DNA from 4 places in the Citrobacter tructae genome. Region 1 is predicted to be linked to each of the others. Evidence: predicted binding sites of a transcription regulator. Region 1 holds the regulator's gene; each other region holds the start of a gene.
What was found. Region 1 encodes Fur, which represses iron uptake genes when iron is present. Its sites were predicted from a motif close to ATAATAATGAGAACNACTATCAA; they were not measured.
Positions count from the first base shown of each region.

Region 2: a site for Fur is predicted at 1,421-1,443, ahead of feoA (ferrous iron transporter A). Genes of this name have one in related genera too.
Region 3: a site for Fur is predicted at 1,911-1,933, ahead of E4Z61_RS03185 (TonB-dependent siderophore receptor). Genes of this name have one in related genera too.
Region 4: a site for Fur is predicted at 2,357-2,379, ahead of exbB (tol-pal system-associated acyl-CoA thioesterase). Genes of this name have one in related genera too.

Region 1 is NZ_CP038469.1:1,939,944-1,943,549, forward strand. Features, by position in the region: gene ybfF (esterase) at 1-249, shown strand, start outside; gene ybfE (LexA regulated protein) at 378-665, shown strand; gene fldA (flavodoxin FldA) at 821-1,351, shown strand; gene E4Z61_RS10210 (ryhB-regulated fur leader peptide) at 1,562-1,648, shown strand; gene fur (ferric iron uptake transcriptional regulator) at 1,641-2,087, shown strand; gene E4Z61_RS10220 (ChiQ/YbfN family lipoprotein) at 2,191-2,523, opposite strand; gene chiP (chitoporin ChiP) at 2,573-3,606, opposite strand, start outside.
Region 2 is NZ_CP038469.1:3,753,957-3,757,562, reverse strand. Features, by position in the region: gene E4Z61_RS18580 (Tex family protein) at 1-1,178, shown strand, start outside; gene feoA (ferrous iron transporter A) at 1,554-1,781, shown strand; gene feoB (Fe(2+) transporter permease subunit FeoB) at 1,800-3,606, shown strand, end outside.
Region 3 is NZ_CP038469.1:545,488-549,093, forward strand. Features, by position in the region: gene E4Z61_RS03185 (TonB-dependent siderophore receptor) at 1-1,811, opposite strand, end outside; gene comR (TetR family copper-responsive transcriptional repressor ComR) at 2,060-2,695, opposite strand; gene bhsA (multiple stress resistance protein BhsA) at 2,938-3,195, shown strand; gene ldtC (L,D-transpeptidase LdtC) at 3,281-3,606, opposite strand, start outside.
Region 4 is NZ_CP038469.1:4,160,828-4,164,433, forward strand. Features, by position in the region: gene E4Z61_RS20595 (AraC family transcriptional regulator) at 1-137, shown strand, start outside; gene yghB (DedA family general envelope maintenance protein YghB) at 213-872, opposite strand; gene metC (cystathionine beta-lyase) at 1,004-2,191, opposite strand; gene exbB (tol-pal system-associated acyl-CoA thioesterase) at 2,441-3,175, shown strand; gene exbD (TonB system transport protein ExbD) at 3,182-3,606, shown strand, end outside.

The DNA of each region.
Region 1 (3,606 bases):
CCGGTGCTATGGGAACAGTACCCACATATTGTCGGCTGGGAAACCATTCCGGCATGGGACCACCCGGCACTGTTTATCCCCGGCGGCAACTCGCCTTACGTGAGCGAAGCGTATCGCGCCCCACTGCTGGCGCAATTTCCGCAGGCGCGGGCGCACGTTATTGCCGGAGCAGGTCATTGGGTGCATGCAGAAAAACCCGATGCCGTGCTGCGCGCCATCCGTCGTTATCTGACAGAACGCACTAACTGATTAAAAACTCAGCGTCCGCGCGCGAATACGTGCGTGGGCGTTGGCGCGCCTCCCCTGCTGATGTATGATGGCGCGCTATCCATCCGGGCAGACGCCTGGCTGATTGTTTCCCCGAAGTCACCAAGATCATGGCCAAAGAACAAACGGACCGTACGACATTAGATCTGTTCGCGCAGGAGCGTCGCCCGGGACGACCCAAAACCAATCCGCTTTCGCGTGATGAACAGTTACGTATTAATAAACGTAATCAGCTTAAACGCGACAAAGTTCGTGGGCTTAAGCGTGTCGAACTGAAACTGAACGCCGACGCCGTTGACGCGCTGAATGAACTGGCGGACGCGCGTAACATGAGTCGCAGCGAGCTCATCGAAGAGATGCTGATGAACCAACTCGCCGCATTGCATGGTCAGGCATAGTCTGAATTTCTGCTCTAAATCATAAATCGTGTAGCACAGAGTGCAGTCCAGCGTGTTTGCTGTTTCCGCATGCCTGACTGTTCTGCTATGATTGCCCTTATCCGTGGGCATTGCGCCACCACCATTTCAATAAGTTTCAAGAGGTTATTTTACTCATGGCAATCACTGGCATCTTTTTCGGCAGCGACACCGGCAATACCGAAAACATCGCAAAAATGATTCAAAAACAGCTTGGTAAAGACGTTGCCGATGTACATGACATTGCAAAAAGCAGCAAAGAAGACCTGGAAGGGTATGACATTTTGCTGCTCGGCATCCCTACCTGGTACTACGGTGAAGCGCAGTGTGACTGGGACGACTTCTTCCCGACTCTCGAAGACATTGATTTTAACGGCAAACTGGTTGCGTTGTTTGGCTGCGGCGACCAGGAAGATTACGCAGAATATTTCTGTGATGCGTTAGGTACAATTCGCGACATCATCGAACCACGTGGTGCAACTATCGTCGGCCACTGGCCAACGGCAGGTTATCACTTTGAAGCGTCCAAAGGTCTGGCGGACGACGATCACTTTGTTGGCCTGGCTATCGACGAAGATCGCCAGCCGGAGCTGACCGCTGAACGCGTAGAAAAATGGGTTAAGCAGATTTCATCCGAACTGCATCTCGACGAAATCATTAACGCCTGATTTCATGAGGCGCTGATCTTCATCGGCGCCTCATCTATAGATAAAACCAATCAAAATAATTGCTACAAATTTTTAACTTTTTCGCCTGACCCTGTACAATGGCTGGATGCCAATCGGGTATTGCACAGTGTGATTGTTGGCGATACCACGTTTTGATTAACAATATTTGCCAGAGACTTGCTGTTTTCATTTAGCCATGGCAGTTCTATAATGATACGCATTATCTCAAGTGCAATTTCTGTCACTTCTTTTAATGAAGTGAACCGTTTAGCTACAGGACAGATTCCGCATGACTGACAACAATACCGCATTAAAGAAGGCTGGCCTGAAAGTAACGCTTCCTCGTTTAAAAATTCTGGAAGTTCTTCAGGGACCGGATAACCATCACGTCAGTGCGGAAGACTTATACAAACGCCTGATCGATATGGGTGAAGAGATTGGTCTGGCGACCGTGTATCGTGTGCTGAACCAATTTGACGATGCTGGTATCGTGACCCGCCATAATTTCGAAGGGGGTAAATCCGTCTTCGAACTGACCCAGCAACATCATCACGATCACCTGATCTGCCTCGACTGTGGCAAAGTGGTCGAATTCAGTGATGACTCCATCGAAGCGCGCCAGCGTGAGATTGCGGCTAAACATGGTATTCGTCTAACCAACCATAGCCTCTATCTTTACGGCCACTGTGCTGAAGGCGATTGCCGCGAAGATGATCATGCACACGATGCCAAGTAATGTGATGCATTCTGAAAAGCCAACCTTACGGTTGGCTTTTTTTATACACATAAAAAAGACCCGCTGCATCAGCGAGTCCTTTTAGGATAACAACGGTGACGTTTTACTGAGCCGTATTCTTGCTGCGAATTTCCTGCCAGACCTTGTCGCAATCGGCCGAAACGGCCTGATCGTTGCCTGTACGCGTCGCCTGGATACACTGCTGGTAATCCAGTACCCGTACGCTTTCTTCATTGGCAAACTGCTGATGCTGTTTTTCTTTCTTCAGCACGTTTAACACGCTTTGGCAGGCCTCGATTTTCTCTGGCGATCCCTGGGCGGTGTTAATACAGGCGCTGTAGGCTTCTTTCAAACGGCTGTCTTCTTTTGGTGCAGGCGATTGCGCACAGGCCACCAGCCCGGTTGCCATAATGGCGATGAGTATCAGTTTTTTCATAGAACGGTCCTCAACGTTGCGGCAGACACCAAGCCCGCCGCTGTTGGCATTAGAAGATGGTGAATGGTGCAATCACGATAAACTTCACGTCACGCTCATCCTGGAAGATGTTGCCGTAACCACCGCTCCAGCTCGGAATGTCTGAATGGTTGTCGTACTGGGTGAAGTGCAGTTTAAACATGGTGCCTTTCGCACGACCATCCTGCAGGGTGTAGACCGCATCCAGGCTGTAAGACGACTCTTCGATGGTACGATTTTTGTCGTAGTACGCATCCGGGTTAGTCTGCCAGGTCGATGGCTTAGCGTCCCAGGCGTAAACATAGGAGGCACCCACAGCCCAACCTGGCAGGTTCCAGTTCTTCAGGTCATACATTGCGCCAAAGAAGACCGCTTTTTCACCGTTGGCGTTGAAGTCAGAACGGTTATCCCACCACACGTCCAGGCGACCGTTTGAAGAAGCATAAGTTGGGGTCATACGCTGCAGGAAGTAGCCCTGCTGTCCGTCCGCTTTAACCCAGGTTCCTTCCAAACGCAGGTCAACCACTTCCGCCACTTTGTAGCCAAAAGTCAACGCCTGCAGCCAGGCGGTGCCGTCATAAATGTTGTTAACCGTACGGTCATCAACCTTGTCACGTGCGCCGTAGAACTGATAGCTGGTGGTAAACGGGTTGCCGCCTAAATCAAATTTGTAACTGGCTTTCGCGAAATATTGATCGACATAGCCTTCGGACTGACCAAATGCCGCTTCCAGTAACAGGTTATTTTTAAAGTCGTATTTCGCGCCAACCGAATGGAGGTAATCCACCTTGGTTTTTTTATCGGCCTGATAAAATTTATCGACTTCGGTGTGCCACGGTGCTTTATATTCGTTGGCCCACATGTAGGAGAAGCTCAATGCGCCCGCGTCACCATAGTCAAAATTGGCTCCGGCTTCAGCACCCTGATAGGTACCCGGCATAAAGCTCCAGTGCGGAGCCAGCAAAGTCTGCCCGGTGGGTTGAATATAACCGGCGCGTGCCCAGGTTGGGCCATACTTAAATTTCGCTGCCGCTTTATAAAGGCTAATCCCGCTCTTATCGCCGG
Region 2 (3,606 bases), 1.8 Mb from region 1:
ACGGTACGGCATCGCGTGAAACCGAGCGTTTCTTCCTCGACGTGCAGAAGCAGTTCCCGAACGTCACCGCACAAAAAGTGATCGTCAGCGAAGCCGGTGCGTCGGTGTACTCCGCTTCCGAGCTGGCGGCGCTGGAGTTCCCGGATCTCGACGTTTCACTGCGCGGTGCGGTATCTATCGCCCGTCGTCTGCAGGATCCACTGGCCGAGCTGGTAAAAATCGACCCGAAATCGATCGGTGTCGGCCAGTATCAGCACGACGTTAGCCAGACTCAGCTTGCCCGTAAACTGGATGCGGTGGTGGAAGACTGTGTAAACGCCGTCGGCGTTGATCTGAATACCGCTTCCGTTCCTCTGCTGACTCGCGTGGCCGGTTTGACCCGCATGATGGCACAGAACATTGTCGCCTGGCGCGATGAGAACGGTCAGTTCCAGAACCGTCAGCAGTTGCTAAAAGTCAGTCGTCTGGGGCCCAAAGCCTTTGAGCAGTGCGCGGGCTTCCTGCGCATCAACCACGGCGATAACCCGCTTGATGCCTCAACGGTTCACCCTGAAGCCTATCCGATTGTGGAACGTATTCTGGCCGCCACCGAGCAGTCGCTGCGCGACCTGATGGGCAACAGCTCCGAATTGCGCAATCTAAAAGCCTCTGACTTTACCGACGAGCGTTTCGGGGTGCCGACCGTCACCGACATCATCAAAGAGCTGGAAAAACCGGGTCGCGACCCGCGTCCTGAATTTAAAACGGCACAGTTTGCTGATGGCGTAGAAACCATGAACGATCTGCTGCCGGGGATGATTCTGGAAGGCGCAGTCACCAACGTCACCAATTTCGGCGCGTTTGTTGATATCGGCGTTCATCAGGACGGTCTGGTGCATATCTCTTCATTGTCGAACAAGTTCGTCGAAGATCCACACACTGTGGTGAAAGCGGGCGACATCGTAAAGGTAAAAGTGCTGGAGGTTGATCTGCCGCGTAAGCGTATCGCCCTGACCATGCGTCTAGACGAACAGCCGGGTGAAACCAATGCCCGTCGTGGCGGCGGCAGTAACGAGCGTGTGCAGGGTACCCGCCCGGCACCGAAAGCTGCGAAACCTCGTGGTCGTGAAGCGCAGCAGTCAGCCGGTAACAGCGCGATGATGGATGCGCTGGCAGCTGCAATGGGTAAAAAACGCTAAGTTTAAACCGTGTGCCGGATTGTGGTGTAAACTCCCTGTCCGGCATATTTCATATATTATCTTCTCTCTGCCACCTTATATTTATCACTTCATTAACAGATGAAACCTTAATTAAACATTAAGATCCCCAATAATTACTTCCGCGAATCCTTCGTTCCCAACCAGAATAAATATTGAGGAATATCAAAATTGGCTCAAATTATTATCCAATTGTACATTCCGTCACACTTATTCTATTGAAGATAGAAACCATTCTCATTATCATTGATTTGTTGGTTATTTACTCTTTCCTTACGTTGGCTAATCATCTGGTCTCATGCCGCCCTGTCGCCCCATGAGGTAATCATCCAGTTAGCGAGATATAAGTAGGTCCCTATGCAATTCACTCCAGACACTGCGTGGAAAATTACCGGTTTTTCTCGTGAAATCAGCCCGGCGTACCGTCAGAAGCTTTTATCGCTCGGCATGCTACCAGGCTCATCGTTCAATGTGGTTCGCGTCGCCCCGTTAGGCGATCCTATTCATATTGAAACACGCCGAGTAAGCCTGGTGCTGCGGAAAAAAGATCTGGCGTTATTAGAAGTGGAAGCGGTTTCCTGTTAATACAGTGAGTCTATAAAAATGAAAAAACTAACCATTGGTTTAATTGGTAATCCTAATTCCGGCAAGACAACCTTATTCAACCAACTCACCGGCGCGCGTCAGCGTGTGGGTAACTGGGCTGGCGTTACCGTCGAGCGTAAAGAAGGTCATTTCTCAACCACGGACCATCAGGTCACACTGGTCGATTTACCCGGCACCTATTCCCTGACGACGATCTCATCGCAGACCTCTCTCGATGAGCAAATTGCCTGTCACTATATCTTAAGCGGCGACGCTGACCTGCTGATCAACGTGGTCGATGCCTCAAACCTCGAGCGCAACCTCTATCTGACGCTGCAACTGCTTGAGCTGGGCATCCCCTGCATCGTCGCACTGAACATGCTGGACATTGCTGAGAAGCAGCAAGTCCGTATTGAGATCGACGCCCTTTCCGCCCGTCTTGGCTGCCCAGTGGTTCCGCTGGTCTCTACCCGCGGTCGCGGTATTGAAGCGCTGAAGCTGGCAATCGATCGCTACAAAGAAAACGACACCGTCGAGCTGGTACATTATGCCCAGCCGCTACTGCGTGAAGCCGAGTCTCTGGCAGACGCGATGTCCAAAGAGATGCCGCTGAAACAGCGTCGCTGGCTCGGCCTGCAGATGCTGGAAGGCGATATCTACAGCCGCGCCTACTCAGGTGATGCGGCGCAAAATCTCGATGCTGCCATTGCACGTCTGAGCGAGACAATGGACGATCCAGCGCTGCATATTGCCGATGCGCGCTATCAGTGTATTGCCGCTATCTGCGATACCGTCAGCAACACCCTGACCGCGGAGCCAAGCCGCTTCACCACCGCAGTCGATAAGGTCGTCCTTAATCGCTTCCTCGGCCTGCCGATTTTCCTGTTCGTGATGTACCTGATGTTCCTGCTCGCCATTAACATCGGTGGCGCACTGCAGCCGCTGTTTGACGTTGGGTCTGTCGCGATCTTTATCCATGGTATTCAGTGGATTGGCTACACCCTGCACTTCCCGGACTGGTTAACTATCTTCCTGGCACAAGGCCTTGGCGGCGGGATTAACACCGTGCTGCCGCTGGTGCCGCAAATCGGCATGATGTATCTCTTCCTCTCCTTCCTCGAAGACTCCGGCTATATGGCGCGTGCCGCGTTTGTGATGGACCGTCTGATGCAGGCGCTGGGATTACCGGGCAAATCGTTTGTGCCGTTGATTGTCGGCTTTGGCTGTAACGTCCCATCGGTAATGGGCGCACGCACGCTGGACGCCCCGCGTGAACGTCTGATGACCATCATGATGGCGCCGTTTATGTCATGTGGCGCACGTCTGGCGATTTTCGCCGTGTTTGCCGCGGCATTCTTTGGTCAAAACGGCGCACTGGCGGTCTTCTCGCTGTACGTACTGGGTATCGTCATGGCGGTACTGACTGGCCTGATGCTCAAGCACACCATCATGCGTGGCGAAGCCACACCGTTCGTGATGGAACTGCCGGTTTACCACGTGCCGCACGTTAAAAGCCTGGTCATTCAGACCTGGCAACGCCTGAAAGGCTTTGTCCTGCGTGCTGGTAAAGTCATCATCATCGTCAGTATTTTCCTCAGCGCATTTAACAGTTTCTCCCTGAGCGGAAAAATCGTCGACAACATTAACGACTCAGCCCTGGCCTCCGTCAGCCGCGTCATTACCCCGGTGTTTAAACCGATCGGCGTACACGAAGATAACTGGCAGGCCACCGTGGGTCTGTTCACTGGTGCGATGGCGAAAGAAGTGGTTGTTGGTACGCTGAACACCCTTTATACCGCTGAAAATATTCAGGAAGAAGAATTCA
Region 3 (3,606 bases), 1.4 Mb from region 1:
GATTTTATAATGTTGAAGTTGCTTCCCACACTCCAGTCGGTATCAGCGATGAAGTAATCTACCGCACCTTCGAGACCATAAATCCGGCGATCGTCGGGTTGTACGTTAATGGTCATATCGCTGCGGTTAATGACGATCGATTTATCTGAGGTTGAGTAATAGGCCGCCAGTTGTGTGCGCAGGCTATCACCGGTATAGCGCCATCCCAGTTCGAAGGAGTTAACTTTAATACCTTCCAGTCGTGAATCTGCAACGTTAACGCTGCGCTGGAGCTGGTAACGATCTCCGACCAGTGCATAAGTGCCATTACCGTAGTATTTGCCCGGATCGGGGAGTTCCACCCCCTGAGAAAAGTTAAACCACGTCTGCTGACGGTCGGTCAGGTGGGCGAGGATCCCGGCATTAAACAGGAGGTTATCGTAATCGGTTTTCCCGCCCGGGATCGCATCGGCGGAGTTTGCCAGTCCGTTAGCAATCCCTTGTTGCTGTGCGTAACCGACGAAGTCATCAACCCGATTTTCAGTCCATTGATAGCGAATCCCGGCGCTAAGCGTGAAGATGTCATTGATGTCATAACTGTTTTGCAAGAAAGGTGCGAAGTTGGTGATGCTGTATCCAGGGTAGCGCCCGGTGGTGTAAGCGGTGCGGTTATCCATGCCACCAGAAGGCAGGGAATAGGCCAGATCAAAGAATTTCTGATTGGAATCGAAGGTTTCGTGATCGGCATCGATGCCCCAGGTGAGCTCCCAGTTATCCATCAACTGACTGTTGAGGGTAATTTTGGCACCAAACTGATCGGTGTCTTGCTGTGATGCAGAAAAACTGGTGACCTTGCCTTTGCTCAGAGTAGGGAAGGGGTAAAAGGTCAGCGATTCATCACGGTAATATATCTGGCTGACTAAATTCTGGCCGAAGAAATTCGCATCCGAATATTGTAGGCTAATAAGATGACGTTCTGTACCGGGAATACGATCTGAATTCAGACCGTTGCTGGTATACGCTTTACCCGTTCCCGTAACGGCCGACATATTCTCGCCCAGATCTAATCCGTAATCCTCATCGCCCTGACTTTTATAGTACTGGGTCACCAGCTGCAGTTGACGGTTGTCATCAAGCTCAATCGTCCCGGTGCCCATGACGTCCAGACGGTCAGAGTGCTGCAGGCCAGTTTGAGTGTTATCCAGCATTAAGGCATCGTTGTTGCCATCGTACCAGCCCCCAAATCGTTGATAAGCAACAGACATACGCCCGGATGCGCGATCGGTTCCTCCGCTGACGGCTACGGCAACCCGTTCATCATGATCGTTGCTGTTGTTGAACCCGCTTTTACTGCCCAGTTCAAGTTCAACTTCACGTTCAGGTTGGCCTTTTTTGGTGACGATATTAATTAACCCACCGGTACTCCCGCCGCCATACAGCGAGGTTGCGCCTGAGATAACCTCGATGTGCGCAATATTAAACGGGTCAATGGAATCCAGCTGGCGGCTGTCGGTACGCGAGGAGTTGAGACGCACGCCGTCGATCAGCACAACGATCGCGCGACCGCGCATGTTCATTCCATAGTTGGTGCGTCCCTGGCTGCTGACATCAATACCGGGGATCAACTGAGCCAGTACGTCCTTAAACTCTTTACCGCCCTGAACCTGCTGCTCAATCTCCGTGCCTTCAATAACCCAGGTAGTTTGTGCCATTTCTGCCACGGTGCGCTGGCTGCGGTTGGCACTGACGATAAGATCGTCTTCCTCTGCCGCCATTGCCGGAAGGGTTAAGGACAATAAGAGGGGATTGAGCACCCAAAGACGCTTATTCATTCGCATTCCTTTTAAAAAGAGTCGGTCTGTTTTTGTTATTACGGCGCAGAAACCGAGTGTTACATTGGGAAACAGATGTTAAAACAAACGCGAATATTGCTGATAACGATTGTGATTATCAATTGTTTTTACAAAAATGCAGCATTAAGCTCATGAAAACAATGATGAATGTAGGGGCATTCTGAGGGGATCGGGAGCGCGATAAACTCCCGATAATAGAAGTGATGAAAGGTTGTAACGGTAACGCGTTACTCTTTGAGCAGTTCAGGCCACAGACGCAGCGTGGTGCGGGTTATCCGCATCAGTTTCTCGAACGTAGCCCCTTCGCGGGCGCTGATCGACATTCCTTGCAAAATACAGCTCAGAAATTCGGCCAGTTTCTGCGGATCGCAATGAGCTGGAATTTCACCATGTTCCTGGCGTTGGCGAAGAAACTGGGTCAGCGTTTGTTCCTGCATGGCATGACGGGATTTCACCGTGTGCGCAATATCACGAGAAGAGGCGGCAAGCGTTGCGGAGGTATTAATCATAAAACATCCCGCTGGCGTGTCCTTGCTAGTGAAGCAGGTTGCGATTGCTGTGAAATAGTCTTCCAGTGCGGAGAGGAGACTTTTTTCTTCGCAAAAAAGTTGGGCTTCGTGTTTTGCGGCGAAGCGGCTGATGTAGCGATCCAGCACGGCACGAAATAAACCTTCCTTATTGGTGAATTCCGCATACAGCGTTGGCGCTTTAGCGCCGGTCGCCTCCACGAGATCGGCGAGCGATGTCGCTTCATATCCGTGTTGCCAGAAGAGTGTCATGGCCTTATCAAGCGCGGCTTCCCTGTCGAACACTTTTGGTCGGCCACGGCTTTTTTTTGCACAACCTGTCGTTTCAGTTGTCATGGTGCCGTCGTACCTGGTTGGGTTTATTGAACAATCATTATAAAAATATTCTCCCTTACTCTCCAGTGTAATCACGATAAAAATAATTTATTGCTATTGATATGAAAAATAAGACCTTTGTATTTTATATAATGATCGTTATAAAAAAATATTGACGTGTGACCTGGATCACATCTATCATTTACCTATCGATCGTTAAGTTAATCTTTTCGACACACATTCATCTGCACAAGGTCACTATTATGAAAAACGTAAAAACGCTGCTGCTTGCTACTGTTCTGAGTTCACTTTCATTTGCCAGCTTTGCTGCTGTAGAAGTTCAGGCAACGCCTGCGGGCCAACAGAAGGTGGGGATTATCTCTGCGAATGCGGGGACTAACTTAGGTTCTCTGGAAGAACAGTTGGCCCAGAAAGCGGATGAAATGGGGGCGAAGTCGTTCCGTATTACCTCTGTAACTGGTCCTAATACCCTCCATGGGACAGCAGTCATCTACAAATAAGTTTTAACCCATCGCAATGCCACTGCGAGTTAAATAAAAACCCCCGCTAGAAAAAATCTAGCGGGGTTTTTTTATGGTATGACTTTTACAGTGACTGCTGGCTGACGTCGTGATGACGCGTCACATCTACGGGCATCCCGGAGCGCATTTCCATCGCGTGTTCCATGACGGAGACATCCGTTTGCGCGGCATTTTTAAACGTCTGCATTGACGCGTTGAGTACGATCGGCAGCACCTGCGGATCGTCATCAATATTTTCTGACAGCGGCTGGTGCACTTCTACCAGCCGCACGCCGTTGGGTTCAACAGAGGCTTTGATTGGCGTGTTGATAATATTAACTCTGGTGCCTGGCGTGACCTGGCGGAATAAGGTCTCAATGTCACTGTCGCGCAGGCGAATACAGCCAGAAC
Region 4 (3,606 bases), 2.2 Mb from region 1:
ACGGCATGAAGGCCAGCGCGGCGGCAATGCGGGTTGGCTATGAAAGCGCTTCGCAGTTTAGTCGGGAGTTCAAGCGGTACTTCGGTGTGACACCAGGGGAAGATGCGGCAAGAATTCGCACGATGCAGGGGAGCTAATTTTTAGCAGGTATACTTAGCGAAGCGCCATCAGGCGAAAATGCCGGGTAGTTTTACCCGGCCTACGGTTACTGCTCAGGCGCTACAGCATTTTTTTTTAATCACCACGAACAACGTGCCTAACAGGCCTGCGGTTAGCAGGGCGAGTGGCAGGATCATCAGGAAGGTCATCACCTGATCTTCATGGCGTTTAACGAACGGGATCATGCTGAGCGCATAGCCAAAGCTGGTGACGACGGTAACCCACAGCAGACCGCTCAGCCAGTTAAAGAACTGGAACCGGCGATTGGGCAGACCTGAAATCCCCGCCATTGTAGGCAGCAAGGTGCGAACAAATGCCAGGAAGCGTCCAGCGAGCAACGCCATCAGACCGTGTTGGTCAAACATACAGGTGGCACGCTGATGATATTTTTCAGGCAATTGCGCCAGCCATCCTTTTACCGTTCGCGTGTTGCCCAGCCAGCGTCCCTGAATATAGCTCAGCCAACAGCCGAGACTGGCTGCTGCCGTCAGAATAGCAATCGTCGGGATAAAGCTCATCACGTCCTGCGCGATCAGTGCCCCGGCCAGTAACAGCAGGCTGTCTCCGGGTAAAAAGGAAGCAGGCAGCAGGCCATTTTCTAAAAACAGTGTGGCAAACATCACGAAGTACACCACGCTTACAACGTGCGGATCTGCCAGCGCGGCAAAATCGTGTTGCCAGAGCGCGGAGATAATATCTTGAATGACTACCATGGACTTTCCTGTGGAACAGCGTTTATGCGTGGATTGTACTCCTGAATTGTCCGGGATGCCTTGATCCCGGACGCAACAATTGCAGACTTTTCCACCAGAAGTGTCTGCATATATGTCCAACTGCGGCAATGTTACTCGATTCGGGCGAATCCGGCGGCTAAATCCGCAATCAGATCGTCAACATTTTCTAAACCGATGTGTAAACGGATAAGTGTTCCGCTGAAGTCCACTTTGCCTTCAGGGCGGATTGCGGCAATGTGTTCGGGCTGATTGGCCAGAATCAGTGATTCAAAGCCGCCCCAGGAGTAGGCCATACTGAACAGATTGAAGTGATCCAGATACGCCGACAGCTCTTCATTATTCAGCTTTTTATTCAACACAAACGAGAACAGGCCGCTGCTCCCGGTAAAATCACGTTTCCAGAATTCGTGTCCTTTGCTGCCGGGAAGCGCAGGGTGATTGACGCGGGCGACCTGCGGATGGCTGGCCAGCCACTCTGCAACTTTCAGGCTGCTTTCGTGATGTTGACGCAGGCGAACACTCAGAGTACGTAGACCGCGGCTGGTCATATAGGCAGTATCTGCGTCCAGCATTTGCCCCATTAAATAAGCGTTTTCGCGTAGTTGATCCCAGCAGCGGGCATTCGACACTGCCGTACCGACCATTGCGTCGGAGTGGCCAATCAGATATTTGGTCCCGGCCTGAATTGAGATGTCGATTCCAAAATCCAGCGCATTGAACAGCACCCCGGCAGCCCAGGTGTTATCGATCATGATGATAGCGTCCGGCGCTACGCTTCTGACGGCGGCTACAATCGCCGGAACATCATGCACTTCCATGGTGACGGAGCCGGGAGATTCCAGAAATACCACTTTGGTGTTGGGCTGAATGTGCTTCACAATATCGGCGCCCACTAACGGGTCGAACCAACCGGTACTCACGCCGAGCTTGCCGAGAATCTTGGTGCAAAAATCCTGGCTGGGTTCATAGGCCGTGTTGGTCATCAGCACGTGGTCGCCTTGTTCAACAAAAGCCAGAATCGTGTTGGCAACGGCTGCTGCGCCGCAGGGAAACAGGGCACATCCCGCGCCGCCTTCTAGCTCGCACATTGCTTCCTGTAGGGAGAAATGCGTCAGGGTTCCGCGACGTCCGTAGAAAAGCGCTCCGTTAGCACGATTGTGCGCGGCCTGCTTTTTGGCCTCTACGGTGTCAAACACCAGCGAAGAGGCGCGCTGGATCACGCTGTTGACGGAACCTAGCGTGTACTTTTTACTGCGTCCTGCATGAACGAGTGTGGTCTCAAGATGCTTGTCTGCCATGTTGGTTTCCTATTTTTATACGTCTAGATGTCTAAACTAGCATGAATCCAGGGGGACGCATCCTGCTGAAGGGTCATAAAGTAGAAAATAGTCCCAAAATGTGTCTGCTGACTTTTTTACTGCGTAAGCGCAAGGAAAAGAAACCAAAGGTGCGGCACTATGTAAATAGTAATGAGAACGACTATCAATTCGACGTCGTTTTGATATCATTACGCTCAGATTTTGTGATTTGCGTCCTGGAGATACAGAGTGGGTAATAATTTGATGCAGACGGACCTTTCCGTCTGGGGTATGTATCAGCACGCCGATATCGTGGTTAAGTGCGTGATGATTGGGCTGATTTTGGCGTCCGTGGTCACCTGGGCTATCTTCTTTAGTAAGAGCCTTGAGTTCTTTACGCAGAAGCGCCGCCTTAAGCGCGAACAGCAACAGCTGGCTGAAGCCCGCTCTTTAGATCAGGCCAGTGAAATTGCCGCTGGATTCGATACCAAAAGCCTGGGCGCACTGTTAATTAACGAAGCGCAGAACGAGCTGGAACTGTCAGAAGGCAGCGATGACAACGAAGGGATTAAAGAGCGTACCGGGTTCCGCCTGGAACGTCGTGTCGCAGCTGTAGGCCGTCATATGGGCCGTGGTAACGGATACCTGGCAACCATTGGGGCTATCTCTCCATTTGTGGGTCTGTTCGGTACGGTATGGGGCATCATGAATAGCTTCATCGGTATTGCACAAACTCAAACGACTAACCTGGCCGTGGTTGCGCCGGGGATTGCAGAAGCGCTGTTAGCCACCGCGATTGGTCTGGTTGCGGCCATTCCCGCTGTTGTAATCTACAACATCTTCGCCCGTCAGATTGGCAGCTATAAAGCAATGTTGGGTGATGTCGCCGCACAGGTACTGTTATTGCAAAGCCGTGATCTGGATCTGAGCGCAAGCGCTGCGGCACATCCGGTACGCGCTGCGCAGAAATTACGTGTAGGGTAATGTTCCATGGCAATGAGTTTTAACGAAAATCTGGACGATAACGGTGAAATGCACGACATCAACGTGACGCCGTTTATCGATGTTATGTTGGTTTTGTTGATCATCTTTATGGTGGCCGCGCCGCTGGCAACGGTGGATGTGAAGGTGAATCTCCCCGCATCGACCAGCACGCCGCAACCGCGTCCTGAAAAACCGGTTTACCTGTCAGTAAAAGCGGATAACACCATGTTTATCGGCAACGAGCAGGTGACCGATGAAACCATGATTAACGCGCTAAACGCGCTGACGGAAGGCAAGAAAGACACGACTATCTTCTTCCGTGCCGATAAAACTGTCGACTATGAAACCATGATGAAAGTGATGGATACGCTGCACCAGGCAGGTTTCCTGAAGATTGGTTTGGTCGGTGAAGAGACCGTGAAAGCGAAGTA